DNA from 4 places in the Janthinobacterium sp. GW822-FHT07H11 genome. Region 2 is predicted to be linked to each of the others. Evidence: predicted binding sites of a transcription regulator. Region 2 holds the regulator's gene; each other region holds the start of a gene.
What was found. The regulator sigma-54, encoded in region 2, starts transcription at its own class of promoters, with help from an activator protein. The targets are predictions, from matches to a motif close to TGGCANGNAANCTGCTTT.
Positions count from the first base shown of each region.

Region 1 (4,410 bases), 1.9 Mb from region 2:
CGGCCAGCATCAGCCGTTCGATGAAGGCTTGCGGCGTCGAGGCGCAGCCGCCCCGCTTGCCCACCTCGACCACGCGCGCGCCTTGCGCCGCATGCGCGAGGATGGCCGGGTTGACAAGGTCGTCGATCAGCACCACGTCGGCACTGGCGATGGCCTTCACGGCTTTTAATGTCAGCAGGTCCGGATCGCCGGGACCGGCGCCGACCAGGGTCACGCTTCCAAGTTGCGCCATGCTGGACTCTCCAATCAGAAAAAATGGCCGATGGCAAACGACGCCGCGTACGCTTCCGGCGCGCTGCCATCCCACACGACGCCGTCGCACAGGGTCGAGCTGCGCATGGGGGTTTTTGGTACGGGCGTGGCCGTCATCTCCGCCGCCTGGCGGTACAGGTCGATGCGGTTGACCTGCCCCGCCACGCCAAGGTAATCGGGTGCGTCGCGCAGCAAGCCCCAGCGCCGGTGCTGCGTCATGAACCACATGCCGTCCGACAGATACGGAAAGTTCACGGCGCCAGCGCCGTAAAACTTCAAGCCATGCGTATCGTTCCACGTCTTGCCCAGGCCGTCCTGGTAGTGGCCGAGGATGCGCGGCGCCAGCATTTCCTGCGGCGTATTCAAATAGGCGGGATCGGCCAGGGTGGCGGCTACTTCCAGCCGGTTGGCGTCGCTGGCGTCGATCCAGCGCCCCGCCTCGAGCACGGCGGCGATCAGGGCGCGGCAGGTGTTCGGATGCGCATGCGCAAAGGCCGCGCTGGTACCGAGCACCTTGCCCGGATGGTCGGGCCAGATGGCGCCGCTGGCGGTGGCCGTCACGCCCACGCCATCGACGATGGCCTTGTAGCCCCACGGCTCGCCCGCGCAAAAACCGTCCATCTGGCCCGCGCGCAAGGCCGCCACCATCTGCGACGGCGGTACCGTCAGCACGCGCGCGTCGCGCAGCGGATCGATGCCGTGCGCGGCCAGCCAGTATTGCAGCAGCATCGCATGGTTGCCGGTCGGGAAAGTATGTGCAAACGCAAAGGGCCTCGCCGCAGCCCGCACGTGCCGCGCCAAGCTGGGACCATCGTGGGCGCCTTCGCGCGCCAGCGCCGCCGACAGGGTCACGGCCTGGCCGCCGTGATTGAGATTCATCAAGACAGCCATGTCCTTCTGCTGCCCGCCGATGCCCATCTGCACGCCATACACGAGGCCGTACAACACATGGGCCGCGTCGAGTTCGCCGTTATGCAATTTATCGCGCACGCCGGCCCACGACATCTCGCGGCTCAGTTCGATCTTGATGCCGTATTTTTCGTCGAGGCCCAGCCTCGACGCCATCACCAGCGAGGCGCAGTCGGTCAGCGGCAGGTAGCCGATGCGTACCGTCTGTTTTTCCGGATGCATGCAGCGCATCACCTGGGCGCTTGCGCCCTTTCCCTCTGTCATACCCGCGTCCTTGCTTAACTTTGCGACATACCGCTGACCATTCCCTGCGCAAACCGCGCCCCTGTGCTTTAGCTTGCAAGAGCCGTGCCAGACGCGCGGGTTAAATATGCACCAAAAGCGTGCCGTGGCTGGCAGGAACGGATGAGCAAGCCACGGCCTCATTGCACAAAGCACCCTTCCTCGTTAAAATGAGAACAATTCCCATTTAGATTTAAGACCTTTCCGTTCACGACCGTCACGCCCCATGCCCGCCCCGCTCCCCCTTTCCACCCACCCTGTCGGCACGCTCTACCGCGCACACCTCGGCTGGCTGAAAGGCTGGCTGCGCACGCGCCTGGGCAATATGGGCGATGTCGCCGACCTGGCGCACGACACCTTCGTGCGCCTGCTGGTCGACCGCAATGCGGAAGCCATCCGCGAACCGCGCAGTTACCTGGCGACCATCGCCGGTAGAGTCGTGGTCGATCATTACCGCCGCCGTGCGCTGGAACAGGCTTACCTGGAAACCTTGGCGCAATGGCCGCAAGCACAGGAACTGTCGTGCGAGGCGCGCGCCATCGTGCTGGAAACACTGCACGAGATCGACGCGCTGCTCGACGGCCTGGGCGCGAAAGTCAAGCAAGTCTTCATCCTGTCGCAATTCGAGGGCCTCAGCTATGCCCGCATTGCGCAGGAGCTCGGTATCAGCCTGCGCAGCGTGAACAACTACATGGCGAAGGCCGTGCTGCAGGTATGCCTGCTGCAAGCGGCGCGCGAACCATGAGCGCGGGCGCCCTGTCCCGCATGGAATTGCGCGCACTGCGCGCGGCCTCCGCCTGGTATGCGCGCCTGTGCTCGGGCCACGTCACGCCGGAAGACCGGTTGCGCTGGCAGCACTGGCACAACGCACATCCCGCCCACGGCGCCGCCTGGCAACGCATCGAAGCGATGCAACGGCAACTGGGCAGCGTGCCCGGCGCCTTGGCCGCGCCAGCCTTGCAGGCTGCGGCGCAAACCGGGCTTGCGCAGGTATCGCGCCGCGGCGTGCTGCGCGGCACCCTGGCCGTGCTGGGTGCCAGCGGCCTCGCGTGGCATGGCTGGCGCCAGCCCGCCGCGCGGGAATGGCGGCTGGCCATGCTGGCCGACATATCCACGGCAACGGGCGAACAGCGGCGCCTGATCTTGCCCGACGGCTCGCGCCTCGTGCTCGATACGGATAGCGCCGTGGACCTGGCCTATGGCGAGGCGCAGCGCCGCCTGCTGCTGCGCAGGGGTGAAATTTACATCGGCACGGTCGCCGATCCCCACCTGGCCATCGGCTATGGCGCCCGGCCTTTCCTGGTAGATACGCCACATGGCCGCATCCGCGCGCTGGGTACGCGCTTCCTCGTGCGCAGCGATCATGCAGGCACGCTGGTCACCGTACTGGAAAAGGCCGTGGAAGTGCGCAGCGGACAGCAGCGCCCCATGCTGGTGCAAGCGGACCAGCAATTGCGCATCGGCGCCGACGGCGCCATGCAAGGCCCCGCGCCGGCCGCATTCGGCGCAGGCGCGTGGCAGGACGGCAGTCTATTGGTTGACAACATGCCGCTGTCTCGCTTGCTGGCTGAACTGGGACGCTATCGTCGGGGCGTGCTGCAATGCGATCCGCGCGTGGCCGACCTGCGCATATCGGGCAACTTCCCGCTGGCAGATAGCGACCGCGCCCTGCAAGTGCTGGCCAACGGCTTCCCGCTGCACATCGTGATGCACACGCGTTTCTGGGTACGCGTGCTGCCCGCCTGAAAAATATATTCCCAAAGCGTGCACTTTTTTTGCCGCTGATCCGACCTCCTTTCTGCAAGCGTCCTGAAAGACGCGTTAACCCTGAAGGAATTCCATGATCGCCGCACCAATTATCGCGCGCCGCACCGCCGTCGCACACGCTGTACGCACCGTCCTGCTGGCCATGCTGGCCACCGCGCCACTACTCACGCCAGCCGTCGCGTCTGCTGACGCCAGCAGCACCGCCCGCAACGTCGACATTCCCGCCGGGCCACTGGGCGCCACCATCAGCCGCTATGCCAGCGCGGCCGGTGTCGCCATCGCCTTCGATGCCTCGCAACTGTCAGGCCTGAGCTCGCCGGGCTTGCGCGGCAACTACACAGTCGACCAGGCTTATGCGCAATTGCTGCAAGGTAGCGGCTGGGAAGCGGAGCAACGCGGCGACGGCAATTATGTGTTGCGCAAGGCTGCGGCTGCGCCGCAGGCGACGGAAATCAGCATGCGTGAAATCCGCGTGACGGGCCGACGCGACGGCGAAACAGAAGGCACGGCTTCGTATACCACGCCGGTCATTACCATAGGCAAGACGGCCCAATCCTTGCGCGAACACCCGCAAACAGTCTCCGTGCTGACGCGCCAGCGCCTCGACGACCAGAATATCAGCGACTTGAGCAAGGCAGCCGAACAAGCCGTCGGCATCACCGTACAGGACAATACTTTCCTGATACAAAAGCTGTATGCACGTGGCTTTGAAATCAGTAGCTACCAGCTCGATGGGGGGGCACCCATGGATACGGGCTTTTCCGCCAGCATCGCGGCCGACCTGGCGGAATATGATCGTGTGGAAATCCTGCGCGGCGCGGCAGGTTTGCTGAACGGCACGGGCAATCCAGGTGGCGCAGTCAATCTCGTGCGCAAGATGCCTACTGCCGCGCCGCAGTTCAATGCCAGCGTATCGGCCGGCAGCTGGAACAATTACCGCAGCGACTTCGATGCTTCCGGCCCGCTGGCGTTCGACGGCAAGTTGCGAGGACGCGTCGTCGTCGCCTATGAAAACCGCAAATACTTCACGGCCATCCGCGCGACGGAAAAGCCGCTCATCTATGGTGTACTGGAAGCCGATATCGCACCCGGTGCCATGCTGGCCATCGGCGCTCGCGAACAGCGCACGCATGACAAGGGAACCTGGCCGGGCTTGCCCCGCTATAGTACGGGCGCCGAACTGCACTTGCCCCGCAACAC
Region 1 is NZ_CM179507.1:2,823,132-2,827,541, reverse strand. Features, by position in the region: gene cobA (uroporphyrinogen-III C-methyltransferase) at 1-232, opposite strand, end outside; gene AC3RCJ_RS12690 (CmpA/NrtA family ABC transporter substrate-binding protein) at 247-1,425, opposite strand; gene AC3RCJ_RS12685 (sigma-70 family RNA polymerase sigma factor) at 1,670-2,188, shown strand; gene AC3RCJ_RS12680 (FecR domain-containing protein) at 2,185-3,189, shown strand; gene AC3RCJ_RS12675 (TonB-dependent siderophore receptor) at 3,284-4,410, shown strand, end outside.
Region 1: the regulator sigma-54 is predicted to act here: its motif matches at 1,498-1,515, upstream of AC3RCJ_RS12690 (CmpA/NrtA family ABC transporter substrate-binding protein).

Region 2 (4,410 bases):
GTCCGAACCAGAATCCGGCCAGCCGCCGCACCTTGATCGAATGCATTTCTGAAGAGCGCGAACGCCTGTCGGCCATCGAACAGCTGGGCCACGTGATCGACACGTCGGAACTGAGCGCCAACAAGCTGCGCGCCTGGATCAAGGATATGGTGGCGTCCGAACGCGCGCCGCTGACCCTGTTCTTCGAATCGTTCGCCTTCAAGCTGGGCGTGCCGCTCGACGCGGATTTCGTCTTCGATGTGCGGGCCTTGCCGAACCCGTATTACGACCTGGCCCTGCGCCCGCTCGACGGGCGCGACGCCCCCGTGATCGCCTTCCTCGACGCGCAGCCAAGCGCGCTGGAATTGCTGGCCGACATACGCATGTTCATCGAAAAATGGTTGCCCTCCTTTAAATCCGACAACCGCAGCTACCTGACCGTGGCGCTCGGCTGCACGGGCGGCCAGCACCGCTCCGTTTACATGGCGGAACGGCTGGCACACTATTTCGGCCCCAACGAGCGCGTCGTGCTGCGCCACCGCGAACGCGCCTAAAACCTTGTCAGTCCAGGTGGCGCAGCGGATGCGTTGCCGCAGGCCAGACGGGCGCAAAGAAGCGCGCCACCATGGCCGCATCGACCTCGTCCAGGCGGGCAGGGTTCCAGCGCGGTGCATTGTCCTTGTCGACCACCAGCGCGCGCACGCCCTCGAGCACCTCGCCATGCGTGAAATTGTGGCGCACCATCGTGCGCTCCATGCGCAGGCAATCGGCCACGCCCAGGTGGGCACCGCGCTGCAGCAATTCCATTGTCACGCACATCATCAAGGGCGAACGCAGGCGCATGGCCGCCAGTGCCTTGGCCGCGAACGCGCTGTCGTCCTGCGCCAGCGAGGCCATGATGGCGGCCACGGAGCCGGCGCTGAAGTGGCGCTCCAGCGCCACGCGCGCCGTGGCCAGGGGAGAAGCGCCCGCCTGGCCCTGGCATGGCGCCGCCAGCGCCTTGACGGCCACCGGCAAGCCTTCGCCCGGCGTCGAGTCGAACAGCGCCAGCAGCGCCCCCATCTGCGCCTCGGGCAGGTACACATCGGCCAGCCCCGTGTACAGGGCATCGGCCGCGCCGATCGTCAGCCCCGTCAAGCCCAGGTACAGGCCCAGCCGGCCCGGCAGGCGGGACAGGAAATAACTGCCGCCCACGTCGGGGAACAGGCCGATATTGACTTCCGGCATGGCCATGCGCGTGCGGTCCGTGACGATGCGCAAGCGGTTGCCGGGGCCTGCCTGGGCCACGCCCATGCCGCCGCCCATCACGACGCCATCCATCACGGCAATATACGGTTTCGGATAGAAATGAATTAAATGATTTAAAGCATATTCTTCTGTAAAGAAATCTTCCAGCAGCGCGCTGCCACCCTGCGGCGTGGCCAGGCCCGCGTCGTAAAAGAAACGGATGTCGCCACCGGCGCACAGGGCTTTTTCGCTGCTCGATCGTATCACCACGGCGTCCACCTGCGGGTCGTCGCGCCAGGCCAGCAGGGCGGCGCTCAGGGCACGCACCATCTCCAGCGACAGCGAATTCAAGGCTTTCGGGCGGTCGAGCACGATATGGCCCGTGCGGTGGCGGATGGAGGTCTGGACGAAGTCGCTCATGGCAGAAGGGAAAGAAGTGAGGATGGCGCATTCTAGCGCTTTCACCATGGGCATTGCGTTCCGCAGGACGCAAAAAAGGGCGCAATCTGCGCCCTTAGTTGATCACAACTGGGGGAAGCCGGTGGCCTTAGACGGCGACGACGGCGTCTTCCTCTGAGTTGTCTGGCAGATGCTTGATCGCCTCTTTACCGTGCCCTTGCACTTTGGTTTTGTATTTCATCACTTGCCTGTCGAGCTTGTCGATCAGGGTATCGATTGCGGCATACAAGTCGTGTGCCAGGCTTTCCACATAGACGGTCTTGCCACTCAGACGCAGGTTGACTTCGGCCTTTTGACGTTTTTCTTTCTCTTTGAGGTTATCCACGGTCAGAATCACGGCGATATCGATGACTTGATCGAAATGACGTTTCACGCGTTCCAGCTTCGTTTGTACGTATTCACGGATGGCTGGTGTCACTTCGAGATGATGTCCGCTGATGGTGAGATTCATACACACTCCTAAAGATGATCGGGTTCGTGCGGTGTCCATCGATTCCGGCCCGCAGAGGAACCGAAAAAACTACAAGCACTTACGCAGACTCACTGGCGGAATTTTCAACGCTTCCCGGTATTTGGCAACAGTACGTCGCGCAATCACCATGCCTTGTTCCCCCAGCATGTCCGCAATCTTACTGTCGGATAAAGGATTTTTAGGGTCTTCTGCTCCTGTCAGTTGCACGATCAATGCCCGTATCGCCGTCGACGATGCTTCACCCCCCGCTTCGGTGGCGACGTGGCTACCAAAGAAATATTTCAACTCAAACATGCCATGCGGGGTCAGCATGTACTTTTGGGTTGTTACCCGCGAGATAGTACTCTCGTGTAAACCCAGTGTATCAGCTATTTCACGGAGCACAAGGGGGCGCATGGCAACGGCGCCATGCGAGAAAAAGTTCTTTTGTCTTTCTACTATCGCCTGCGCCACGCGCAGGATGGTGTCGAAGCGCTGGCGCATGTTCTTGATCAGCCACTTGGCTTCCTGCAACTGCGCGCCCATGGCGCCTTCGCCCTTGCCCTGTTTCAATAAATTGGCGTACATGGCGTTCACGCGCAGGCGCGGCATGACGTCGTTGTTCAGGGTGACCTGCCAGCCATTGCGCGCCCGTTTGACGACCACGTCGGGCACCACGTAGTCGGACACGTCGGAAGCGAACACGGCGCCCGGATGCGGGTTGCACAGGCGGATCACCGTCTGCGCCTCGCGCAAGTCTTCCTCGTCGCAATCGAGGGCCTTTTTCAGCTTGTTGAAATCGCGCTGGGCAAACCAGGCCAGGTGCTTTTCCACGATGACGAGGGCCATGCGCCGCGTCACCAGGGCGACGTGCGGCAAGCGCTTGATCTGCAGCGCCAGGCATTCGGATGCATTGCGCGCGCCCACGCCCGGCGGATCGAAACTTTGCAGCAGCGACAGGGCCGTGCGCAGCTCGTCGGCGTCGATTTCCAGCTCTTCCGGCAGGCGCGCCAGGATGTCGTCGAGCGACTCTTCCAGGTAGCCGTTGTCATCGAGCGCGTCGATGATCAGCTCGACCAGCGCGCGGTCGCGCAACTCGAGCACCGTCACGCGCATCTGCTCCATCAGGTGCTCGCGCAGGGTGCAGTGATGGGCTTCCAGCTGCGGGCGCGCATCTTCGTCGTCGGGCGCCTTGCCCCGGCTCGCCTCGCTCCAGTCGCTGTCGCCGCCATCCATGGCGGGCGGGCTGTCGGCGCCGTCGCCGTCGAAGGTTTCCGCTTCGGCCGGCGCCGCAGGCGCTTCCTGGCCCGGCGGCTGGGGCGGCGCTTCGGCCGGCGCGGCCGTGGAGCTCAAGGCGCCGTCGGACAACAGGCGCAGCGAACGGTCGAGCGGATCGTCGAGGCGTTCGAGCAAGGGATTATCCGTCAGCAATTGCTCTAGTTCCTGGTGCAATTCCAGGGTCGATAATTGCAGCAGGCGTATCGATTGCTGCAACTGCGGCGTCAGTGCCAGATGCTGCGAAGTGCGCAGCTGCAATGATTGTTTCATTGGCTCACATGCGGAAATGTTCGCCCAGATAGACCCGGCGTACCGACTCGTTCGCGATGATGTCGTCGGGGCGTCCCGACGCCAGCACCGAGCCCTGGTTGATGATGTAGGCGCGGTCGCAAATACCGAGCGTCTCGCGCACATTATGATCGGTGATCAGCACGCCGATATTGCGCTCTTTCAAGAAACGCACGATGCGCTGGATCTCGATCACGGCGATCGGATCGACGCCGGCAAACGGCTCGTCGAGCAGCACGAAACGCGGATCGGTGGCCAGCGCGCGGGCGATTTCCACGCGGCGGCGCTCGCCGCCCGACAGGGACAGCGCCTGGTTTTCGCGCAGTTTTTCAATCTGCAAGTCGGCCAGCAATTTATCCAGGCGCTCCTCGATCTCGGCCTTCTTCAGGGGGCGGCCTTCGACGGTCTGGATTTCCAGCACGGCGCGGATATTGTCCTCCACCGTCAGCTTGCGGAACACGGACGCTTCCTGCGGCAGGTAGGACAGGCCCATCTGCGCGCGGCGGTGGATCGGCAGGCTGGAAATATCCACGCCGCTGATATCGATGCTGCCGCCGTCCGATGGCACCAGGCCGACGATCATGTAGAACGAGGTGGTCTTGCCGGCGCCGTTGGGGCCCAGCAGGCCCACCACTTCGCCGCATTCGACCTGCAGCGACACGTCATGCACGACTTGCCGCTTGCCATAGGTTTTCTGCAGCCCGCGAACGATCAAGGTGCTGCCGCAA
Region 2 is NZ_CM179507.1:902,415-906,824, reverse strand. Features, by position in the region: gene rapZ (RNase adapter RapZ) at 1-533, shown strand, start outside; gene AC3RCJ_RS04015 (enoyl-CoA hydratase/isomerase family protein) at 541-1,626, opposite strand; gene hpf (ribosome hibernation-promoting factor, HPF/YfiA family) at 1,754-2,116, opposite strand; gene AC3RCJ_RS04005 (RNA polymerase factor sigma-54) at 2,186-3,664, opposite strand; gene lptB (LPS export ABC transporter ATP-binding protein) at 3,669-4,410, opposite strand, start outside.

Region 3 (4,410 bases), 2.6 Mb from region 2:
CATAAAAGGCCAGGTGTTCGGCCCCCATGGTACGCGCCCCGCTGCGCATCGGCAACAGGCAACGCAATTCAGTGGCCGCCCGCCAGGCGGATGGCCGACTGAAATGCGGCAAGGAGCGCGTTTATTTGAAGGTACGCAACAGCAGCCACGCCAGGCCGCAACCGGCCACGGCGCCAGCGAGCGCCAGCGCCGCCAGGCTTTTGCTGGTCAGCACGGGCCGCCGTCCCAGATAAATTTTGTTATGCAAGGAATTGCCCATGATGGTCTCCTGTACAAGAATTTTTATGATGTCTCATTATAAGAACAGAATCGTGACGGCCGCATGACACACAGCAGTAAGAGCGCGTTTTTATATCCAACTGGAAACATTTATCCGCCATTCTGTTGTTTAAATGGCGCAGCGCCTGCGCCGCCTGCGCGTGTCATTTCCGACCAGAAATAAACAGCGCGGCCAGGCCCTGGCGCGCGCGTCAAGCCATCTTGACGGGCGGTGATGGCGGCGTCGGTTCCTCGACCGGTACCGGATCGATGTCCGGCAATTTTTCCGGTGGCGGCGTGAGCGGATCGCCTTCCGGCGGCGGCGGAATGTCGGGTTCCGGCGTGCTGTGGGCGCGCAGCGGCGAATGCGTGGGCAATGGGTGCATGGTGATCTCCTTTCCCCCTACTCTAGCCCACGGCAAAAAAACACGGCGCCCGCAAGCGGCCAGCCACGTCGCACGCGGGGGAACCAATCGGCGCGGCGATGATCCAACCTGACTGGCGCATGCGCCACCACCTTCACCACCACCTTGCCACCACCTTTATCTCCAGCTCCCGCAATGGCACGCCAGAAAATCCTTTTTATGGCCGAAGCTGTCACCCTGGCCCATGTCGGTCGGCCGCTGAGCCTGGCACAAGCGCTGCCGGAGGATAAATACGAGGTTCACTTTGCCTGCGCCGACGGCTACGACTTCTGCTTCCAGCAGACGGCGTTCCGGCGCTGGCGCATCGACAGCATCGGATCGCGGCAATTCCTGCAGGCACTGGCGAACGGCAAGCCCGTCTACACGGAGCGCACCCTGCTCAACTATGTGCAAGACGACCTGCAGCTGTTGCAGGCCGTCCAGCCGGACCTCGTGATCGGCGACTTCCGGCTTTCGCTCTCGGTCAGCGCGCGCCTGCAGCGCATTCCCTACATTACCATCAGCAACGCCTACTGGAGCCCCTACGTGCGCCAGCACTACACGGTGCCCAGCCTGCCGCTGACGCGCGCGCTGCCCATCTGGCTGGCCAACCCCCTGTTCCGCCTGATACGCCCGCTGGCCTTCGCCTCGCACGCCGTGCCCCTGAACCGCGTGCGCCGCCGCCATGGCCTGCCGTCCCTGGGCAGCGACCTGCGCCGCACCTACACGGATGCCGACCGCACCCTGTATGCGGATATCCCGCCACTGTTCCCGCCGCACGCCATGCCGGACAGCCACGCCTACCTGGGCGCCGTCATCTGGGCGCCGCCGCTGGAACTGCCGCCCTGGTGGCAACGGCCCGAGCTCAGCAGCGGACGGCCCATCATCTATGTCACCCTGGGCAGTTCCGGCCAGGGCGAGTTGCTGCCGCGCGTGCTGCGCGCGCTGGCGCCGCTGCCCGTCACCGTGCTGGCGGCCACGGCCGGCACCATCCGCGTCGACGCCGTGCCGCCGAACGCCTTTGTCGCCCCCTTCCTGCCCGGCGACGCCGCCGCCCGGCGCGCCAGCCTGGTGATCTGCAACGGCGGCAGCCCCACCAGCCAGCAGGCGCTGACGGCGGGCGTGCCCGTGATCGGCATCGCAGGCAACCTCGACCAGTTCCTCAACATGCACGGCATCGCCGCCAGCGGCGCCGGCGTCCTGCTGCGCGCCGACCGCTTCCAGGAAACGACCGTGCGCCATGCCGCCACGCGCTTGCTGGACGATGGCCAGGCCCGGCTGGCGGCGCGGCAGCTGGCCTCGGCCTTCCACGCCCATGTCCCGGCCGAACGCCTGCTGGCCAGCATGCAGGCACTGCTGGCGCCGCCACGCAACAGCCAGCCCTGAACGGCGTCGGCTTTTCTTACAGCGCCGCTGAAAACACCGGCGACAAGTCAACAAATCCACTGCAAGTCCTTGATTTGCAAGGCAGCGATTGCCTTGGCATGGAAGTCGCTTATGACAGGCCATGAGCACCTGCCGACAGGGCTCAGGCAAGACTTCCATCCAACCACATGACGCGAGGTAAGCAAAATGAAACTGTCTCAACTGAAATTGATTCCGGCTGCGGCGGCACTGGCCATGCTGTGCGCCGCCGGTAGCGCACAGGCGGGCGCCTATGGCTATTCCTACAACAATATCTTTGGCCTGCAGATCGCCGCCACCACCGGTTCCATCACGGCCTTGAACAGCACCACCATCTCGCGCGCCACGGCCACGCTCAATGGCGTGAGCGTCATCAACGGCGGTCCCGGCCTGCTCGATTCGCCGCGCGCCGCCGTCGGTGCCGTGACCAAGGGGGAAAACGACTTTACGCAACAAGGCCCTTCCGGCAACTATTCGCGCGGCGACGCGCAGATCGTCAGCACGCAGTTCCCTTCGTTCCCGCCCGGCTCCACTTCCACGCAAGCGGTCAACGTGGCCGAAGCCCACCTGGACGGCCCCGCCGGCACGGCCGATGCATCCGGCCGCAACGGCTCGACCACGGGCTTCTCGGTGAACTTCGTGGTCGGCTCGCCAACGGCCACCCTGAGCTTCGACTTCCTGTCATCGCCCTTCATGCAGGTCTTCCTGCAAAGCAACGTGGGCCAGTTGTCCACCGCGACGGCCAACCTGGTGGTCACCTTCACCATCACGGACTCGACGGGCGCCACCGTCTTCAACTGGACCCCCGACGGCGTGATCGGCTCCGGCATCTTCGGCGGCACGGAGTCGGCCGATGCGGCCAACCTGAACACCGGCCTGGCGACCAACTTCCTGACGCGCGGCAACCTGTTTACGTATGACCCGACCGGTTGCGGCACGCCCACGGGCACGGGCACGGGTACGGCTTGCGGCGGCAACTTCAGCGCCGTGACGGGTGCGCTGGCAACCGGCAACTACACGCTGACCCTGAACATGGTGGAAAGCGTGGACCTGGTCAAGCAGGCACCGGAACCGGGCACCCTGGCACTGCTGGGCCTGGGCCTGGCCGGCCTGGGCTACGCCAGCCGCCGGAAGGTCGCAGCCTGAACCATGCAACAGGGGGCACTCACAGGCGAGGGAAGTCTCCTCGCCTTTTTTATGCGGCGGCACTGTCGGCTTTCCTTACAGCGCGTGCCGGCATGCGCCGCCCGGCACAGCCGTCACCAGCCCACGAGGATGTCCATGATGATTTTTTTCCGTACCCGCCTTGCGGCCGCCGTGCTGGCCCTGTTCCTGCTGGGCGGCGCCGATAGCGCCCAGGCAGCCGCCTACGGCTATTCCTACATCAATGTCTTTGGCCTCACCATCAGCAATCCCAGCGGCTCCATTAGCCTGGTCAACAATATCGACTTGTCACGCACCACCGCCAGCCTCAATGGCAGCAACGTGATACGGGGCGGCAGCAACGAGATCGATGCGCCACAGGCGACGCGCGGCGACGTGCGCAAGGGCCAGAACGATTTTTCGCGCCAGGGCATGGGCCCCGCCTCGTACGCGCGCGGCGACGCGCAAATCCTCAGCTCGCAGATTCCCCCCTTCCCGCCCGGCTCGACCAGCACGCACACGGTGAATGTGGCGGAAACCTTCCTGGCGGGCGCGGGCAGCGCCGACGCGTCGGGACGCAATGGCTCGACCACCGCCATGGCCATCCATGTCGTGGTTGGCGAGCCTGGCGCCACTCTGGCATTCAATTTCCAGGCCTTTCCCTACATGCAGCTATACCTGGACGCACTGGCCGGCGTCGGCTCGTCGGCCTCCGCCAACATGGCGCTGACCATCAGCCTCATCGATGAACACGGCCAGCTCGTCTTCAACTGGGCGCCCGACGGCAGCCTCGGCTCGGGCATCCTGGGCGGCACCGAACTGGCCGACAGCGCCAACCTCAATACCGGCTACGCGCAAAGCCCGCTCACCAGCGGCAGCCTGTTCACCTACGACCCGGCCGGCTGCGGCGCCCCCGCCGGCACGGGCACGGGCACGGATTGCGGCGGCCAGTTCAGCGCCGTCACCAATAACCTGCTGGAAGGCAACTACACCTTGGTCTTGAACATGGTCAATAGCGCCGAACTGGCCTACGTGCCATCCGACACACCCATGCCGGCACCAGGCACGCTGCCCCTGCTGGCGGCGGGCCTGGCCATGCTGGCCGGGCTGGGGCAGCGGCGGCGCCGGCAGGCATGGCGCAGCGGCGGCGCTCTCACGCCTGCCCGTCCGCAGCCGGCCCCACGATCAGATCCCTGAGCGG
Region 3 is NZ_CM179507.1:4,667,744-4,672,153, forward strand. Features, by position in the region: gene AC3RCJ_RS20535 (hypothetical protein) at 122-259, opposite strand; gene AC3RCJ_RS20540 (hypothetical protein) at 471-644, opposite strand; gene AC3RCJ_RS20545 (nucleotide disphospho-sugar-binding domain-containing protein) at 843-2,048, shown strand; gene AC3RCJ_RS20550 (EDSAP-1 family PEP-CTERM protein) at 2,235-3,212, shown strand; gene AC3RCJ_RS20555 (EDSAP-1 family PEP-CTERM protein) at 3,348-4,406, shown strand; gene AC3RCJ_RS20560 (nitroreductase family protein) at 4,363-4,410, opposite strand, start outside.
Region 3: the regulator sigma-54 is predicted to act here: its motif matches at 2,143-2,160, upstream of AC3RCJ_RS20550 (EDSAP-1 family PEP-CTERM protein).

Region 4 (4,410 bases), 480 kb from region 2:
TTTCCAGCGCCGCGCCGAAACGGTCGAGCGTGTCTTTCCAGGCCAGTTCCGCGAACAGGTTGGCGCTGGGCACGCCCGGCAGGCGGCTGCCTTCGCGCACGTTGCCAAACGCCTGGTCATACACGGCGTGCAGGCTGGTCAGCGCCACTTTTGTCGTGAAGCCATACGGCAGGGTCGAGTCCAGCGATACTTCCATGCCCTGGCGCAAGGTTTTACCTGCATTGCGATAGCTGGTGCGTCCGCCGCTGGACTTGTCGACCACCAGTTCGTCGTTGGTCTTGATCTGGAACACAGCCGCGTTCACATGCGTATTGTTGTTGATCCTGGCCTTGATGCCCGCTTCCAGGTTGGTGCTGGTGGCCGGTTTCAGCTGGTAATTGAAGCCGCCGCCCGTACCCGAGTAAAACAGTTCGTTCAGGGTGGGCGCTTCGAAGCCGCGCGCGGCGCTGGCGTAGACGTTGACGTTCGGCGTCAGTTTATACAGCAGGCCCAGCACGGGCGTCGTGTGGCTGTATTCCAGGCTGCCGCTGTCGTTGCCATTGCCGAGGAAGTGGTCGTTGACCGACACTTTCATCTTGCTGTAGCGCAAACCTGCGCTGAGCAGCCATGGCCCGCTTTGCCATTCCATCTGGAGATACGGATCGAGGCTGGAGACGACATCCTGCTCGTCGCGGCGCAGCTTGCCCTTCACGCCAAAGGTATTGCCAATGTAATTCTCATAGCCGGTGCGGTCATCGCTGGAGCGGCCGTAATCGATGCCGATGGTGGTGCTCAGCTTGCCGCCAGCCAGCTGGTTGACGTGCAGCCAGTTGGTGTCGATGCCGTAGAACTGGCGCTGGAAGTCGACCACGCCGCCCGAATGGCTGGCTGGCGCCTGGAAACCCTTGGTGAATGCCTGGTACTGGATCACATCGCGGTTGCCGCCATACACCATTACATGCAGGCGGTCATCGCCGAACGACTGTTCATAGGTGGCGCCGATCTGCTGGTGGTCGATGCTCTTGCGCGTGTTGTAGCGTTCGGCCAGGGTGCGTTTCGGGGTTTGCGTGTCGCTCGCATCGATTTCACCGGCGCGCGGGTCGCGGGCAAACGTGGGCCAGGTGGCGCCCAGCGGATCTTGCGTATTGCCCTGGTGCAGGCTGTTGGCAACGATGGTCAGCTTGCTGTCCGCATTCGGCTTGACCGTGATCTTGCCGAACGCCTGTTCGCGCGTGGCGGCGCTGTGGTCGCGGAAGCCGTCCGTGCGGAAGCGCGAACCGTCGAGCACGTAGCCGATGCCGCCTGCCTGGCCTTGCGCCGACAGGTCCACCTTGCTGGTGCCGAAACTGCCGCCCGTCACGTTCAATTCGACGGATGGGGGATTTTGCCCATCCTTGGAGAACAGCTGGATCACGCCGCCCGAGTGGTTGCCATAGATGGCAGAAAACGGTCCGCGCAGCACTTCGATGCGCTCGGCCGTATCGAGGTTGAAGGTGGCGGCCTGGCCTTGGCCATCGGGCATGCTGGCAGGAATGCCATCGCTGATCAGCTTGACGCCGCGCACGCCGAAGGCCGAGCGGGCGCCGAAGCCACGCGACGAAATCTGCAGGTCTTGCGCATAGTTCTGGCGGTTCTGCACCACCAGGCCGGGCACGGCGGCCAGCGCTTCCGAGGCATTGACGCGGATTTGCCCATCCTGGATGCGGGCGCTGTCGACCACGTCGATCGAGGCCGGCACTTCCTGGCTCGGGTGGGCGATGCGGCTGCCGCTGACGACCACCGTATCCATGAGTTGCCCGGCGGCCAGGTCAGCGGACTCGGCAGCGAAGACATGGGGGGCGAGGGTGGCGCTGCCGGCGACAAACAGGCTGGCGATGGTGTTCAGGCGGAAACGATGCTGCATGCGGATTCTCCAATGTGAATAAAAGCCTGCTTGAGCGCGTGAGCGGCACAGGTCTGCATAGTCTTATCAAGCAATATGCCTGCCATGTCTCCATTGGTGGGCTGAAATTATACGCGTGTCAGTGGCACGGCGTTTGCATACAGCAATTATCAGAGGCGCCGATGCCGCGCGCTTTTCCTGTGTTTTGCCATTGAAAAGGTGATTATGCCCAACTTCTTCCCGCGCTTGCGCCAGGTGTGCTGGCTGTTGCCCGCGCTTGCCAGTACTGCTCTCCAGGCCGCTCCTTTTGCCTATGTCCCCAATGAAAAATCGGGCACCTTGAGCGTGATCGATACGGCCACCGACCAGGTGGTACGCCAGATCGCGGCGGGCAAGCGTCCGCGCGGCATTGCCGCCGATCCCACCGGGCGGCAATTGTTTGTCACGGACGCGGCCAGCAGCGCCTTGCTGCTGATCGATAACGCGGCTGGCACGCCCGTGCGCACGGTGGCGCTGGGCAAGTCACCCGAAGGCGTGAGCGCCTCGCAAGACGGCAGTTACGTCGCCGTGGCCGTCGAGGAAAACAATAGCGTGGCCCTGCTCGATGGCCAGACCGGCGTCGTGCTCGCCGATATCAAGGTAGAGGGGCGCAACCCGGAGCATGCGGTCTTCAGCCCGGACGGGCGCTGGCTGCTGGTCAGCGCCGAAGAGGCCGAGCAAGTCGATGTCATTGATGTCGCGCAACGCCGCCAGGTGGCGTCCATCGCCGTGGGACTGCGTCCGCGCGGTATCGGTTTCAGTCCGGACTCCGGCCGTGCCTATGTGGCGTGCGAACTGGTCAATGCCGTCTACGTCATCGACATGGCCGCGCGCAAGGCCGTCGCCACCATTCCTGCAGGCAAGAATGCGAATGGCATCGTCGTCCATCCCGGCGGCAAGCAAGTGTATGTATCGAATGGCACGGACGGCACGGTGATGGTGATCGATACGGCCAGCAACCAAGTGACGGCCACTATTGCCGTCGGCAAGCGTCCGTGGAACATGGCCATCACGCCGGACGGGAGCAAGCTGTACGTGGCCAATGGCCGTTCGAACAGCGTTTCCGTCATCGATACGGCCACTGCGCGCAAGGTGGCTGATATTACCGTTGGTGAATTGCCGTGGGGCGTGGTGATTCGGTAGCGGAACAGGAACAGGTGTTCCAGTCTGGTACACCTGTTCCATTGTGCAGCGGCGCAGGGGCGCAGCAGCAGGGCTGGCACGGATTGGAACAGGACGCCGCCGCCCTGTTCAAAACGCAAACAGGTGGCCGTGCCCGGGACTCAGGGGCATGCATGCTGAAAACAGCGCCGATTCAGGCGCTTCCCCCTTGCATCAGGGGTAAAACGCGCTAATTTTGTAGGCAGGCGGCGAGCTGGCACGGCATTTGCGGAAGACTCCGTGTACTTACCCCATCTGTACCAGGACGTTTGATTTTAATTACAGCACTTCCATTCTAATTAACCCGATAGAGGACGACATGAATCTCGCAGACATCAGCAAACTGGGCGTAGCCAATCCCTTCAAACAACGCTATGACAATTACATCGGCGGCAAATTCGTTGCCCCAGTAAAAGGTGAATACTTTCCCAACATCACGCCGATCACGGGCTTGCCGTTTTGCGAAATCGCCCGTTCCACGACGGAAGACGTCGAGCTGGCGCTGGACGCCGCGCATGCCGCCAAGGATGCCTGGGGCAAGACTTCGCCTGCCGAGCGCGCCAATATCCTGAACCGCATCGCCGACCGCATCGAACAGAACCTGAGCCTGATCGCCACGGCGGAAACCATCGACAACGGCAAGCCCATCCGCGAAACGATGAATGCCGACATTCCGCTGGCCATCGACCATTTCCGTTACTTTGCCGGCTGCATCCGTGCGCAGGAAGGTTCCGTCGCGCAAATCGACTCGGAAACCTATGCCTATCACTACCATGAGCCGCTGGGCGTCGTGGGCCAGATCATTCCGTGGAATTTCCCTATCCTGATGGCCGTGTGGAAACTGGCGCCAGCCCTGGCCGCCGGCAATTGCGTGGTCCTGAAACCGGCCGAGCAAACCCCCGCTTCCATCATGGTGTTGATCGAGCTGATCGGCGACCTGTTGCCGCCAGGCGTGCTGAACATCATCAACGGTTTCGGCCTGGAAGCGGGCAAGCCGCTGGCCTCGAGCAAGCGCATCGCCAAGATCGCTTTCACGGGCGAAACGGGCACGGGCCGCCTGATCATGGGCTACGCCGCGCAAAACCTGATTCCCGTCACCCTGGAACTGGGCGGCAAGTCGCCGAACATCTTCTTTGAAGACGTGATGGATGCGGACGACGAGTATTTCGACAAGTGCCTGGAAGGCTTTGCGATGTTTGCGCTGAATCAAGGCGAGGTGTGCACTTGCCCATCGCGCGTGCTGATCCAGGAATCGATCTACGAGAAATTCATCGAGCGCGCGCTCAAACGCGTGGCCGCCATCAAGCAGGGCAATCCGCTCGACTCGTCCACCATGATCGGTGCGCAGG
Region 4 is NZ_CM179507.1:1,384,654-1,389,063, forward strand. Features, by position in the region: gene AC3RCJ_RS06210 (TonB-dependent receptor family protein) at 1-1,882, opposite strand, end outside; gene AC3RCJ_RS06215 (beta-propeller fold lactonase family protein) at 2,087-3,043, shown strand; gene adh (aldehyde dehydrogenase) at 3,381-4,410, shown strand, end outside.
Region 4: the regulator sigma-54 is predicted to act here: its motif matches at 2,005-2,022, upstream of AC3RCJ_RS06215 (beta-propeller fold lactonase family protein).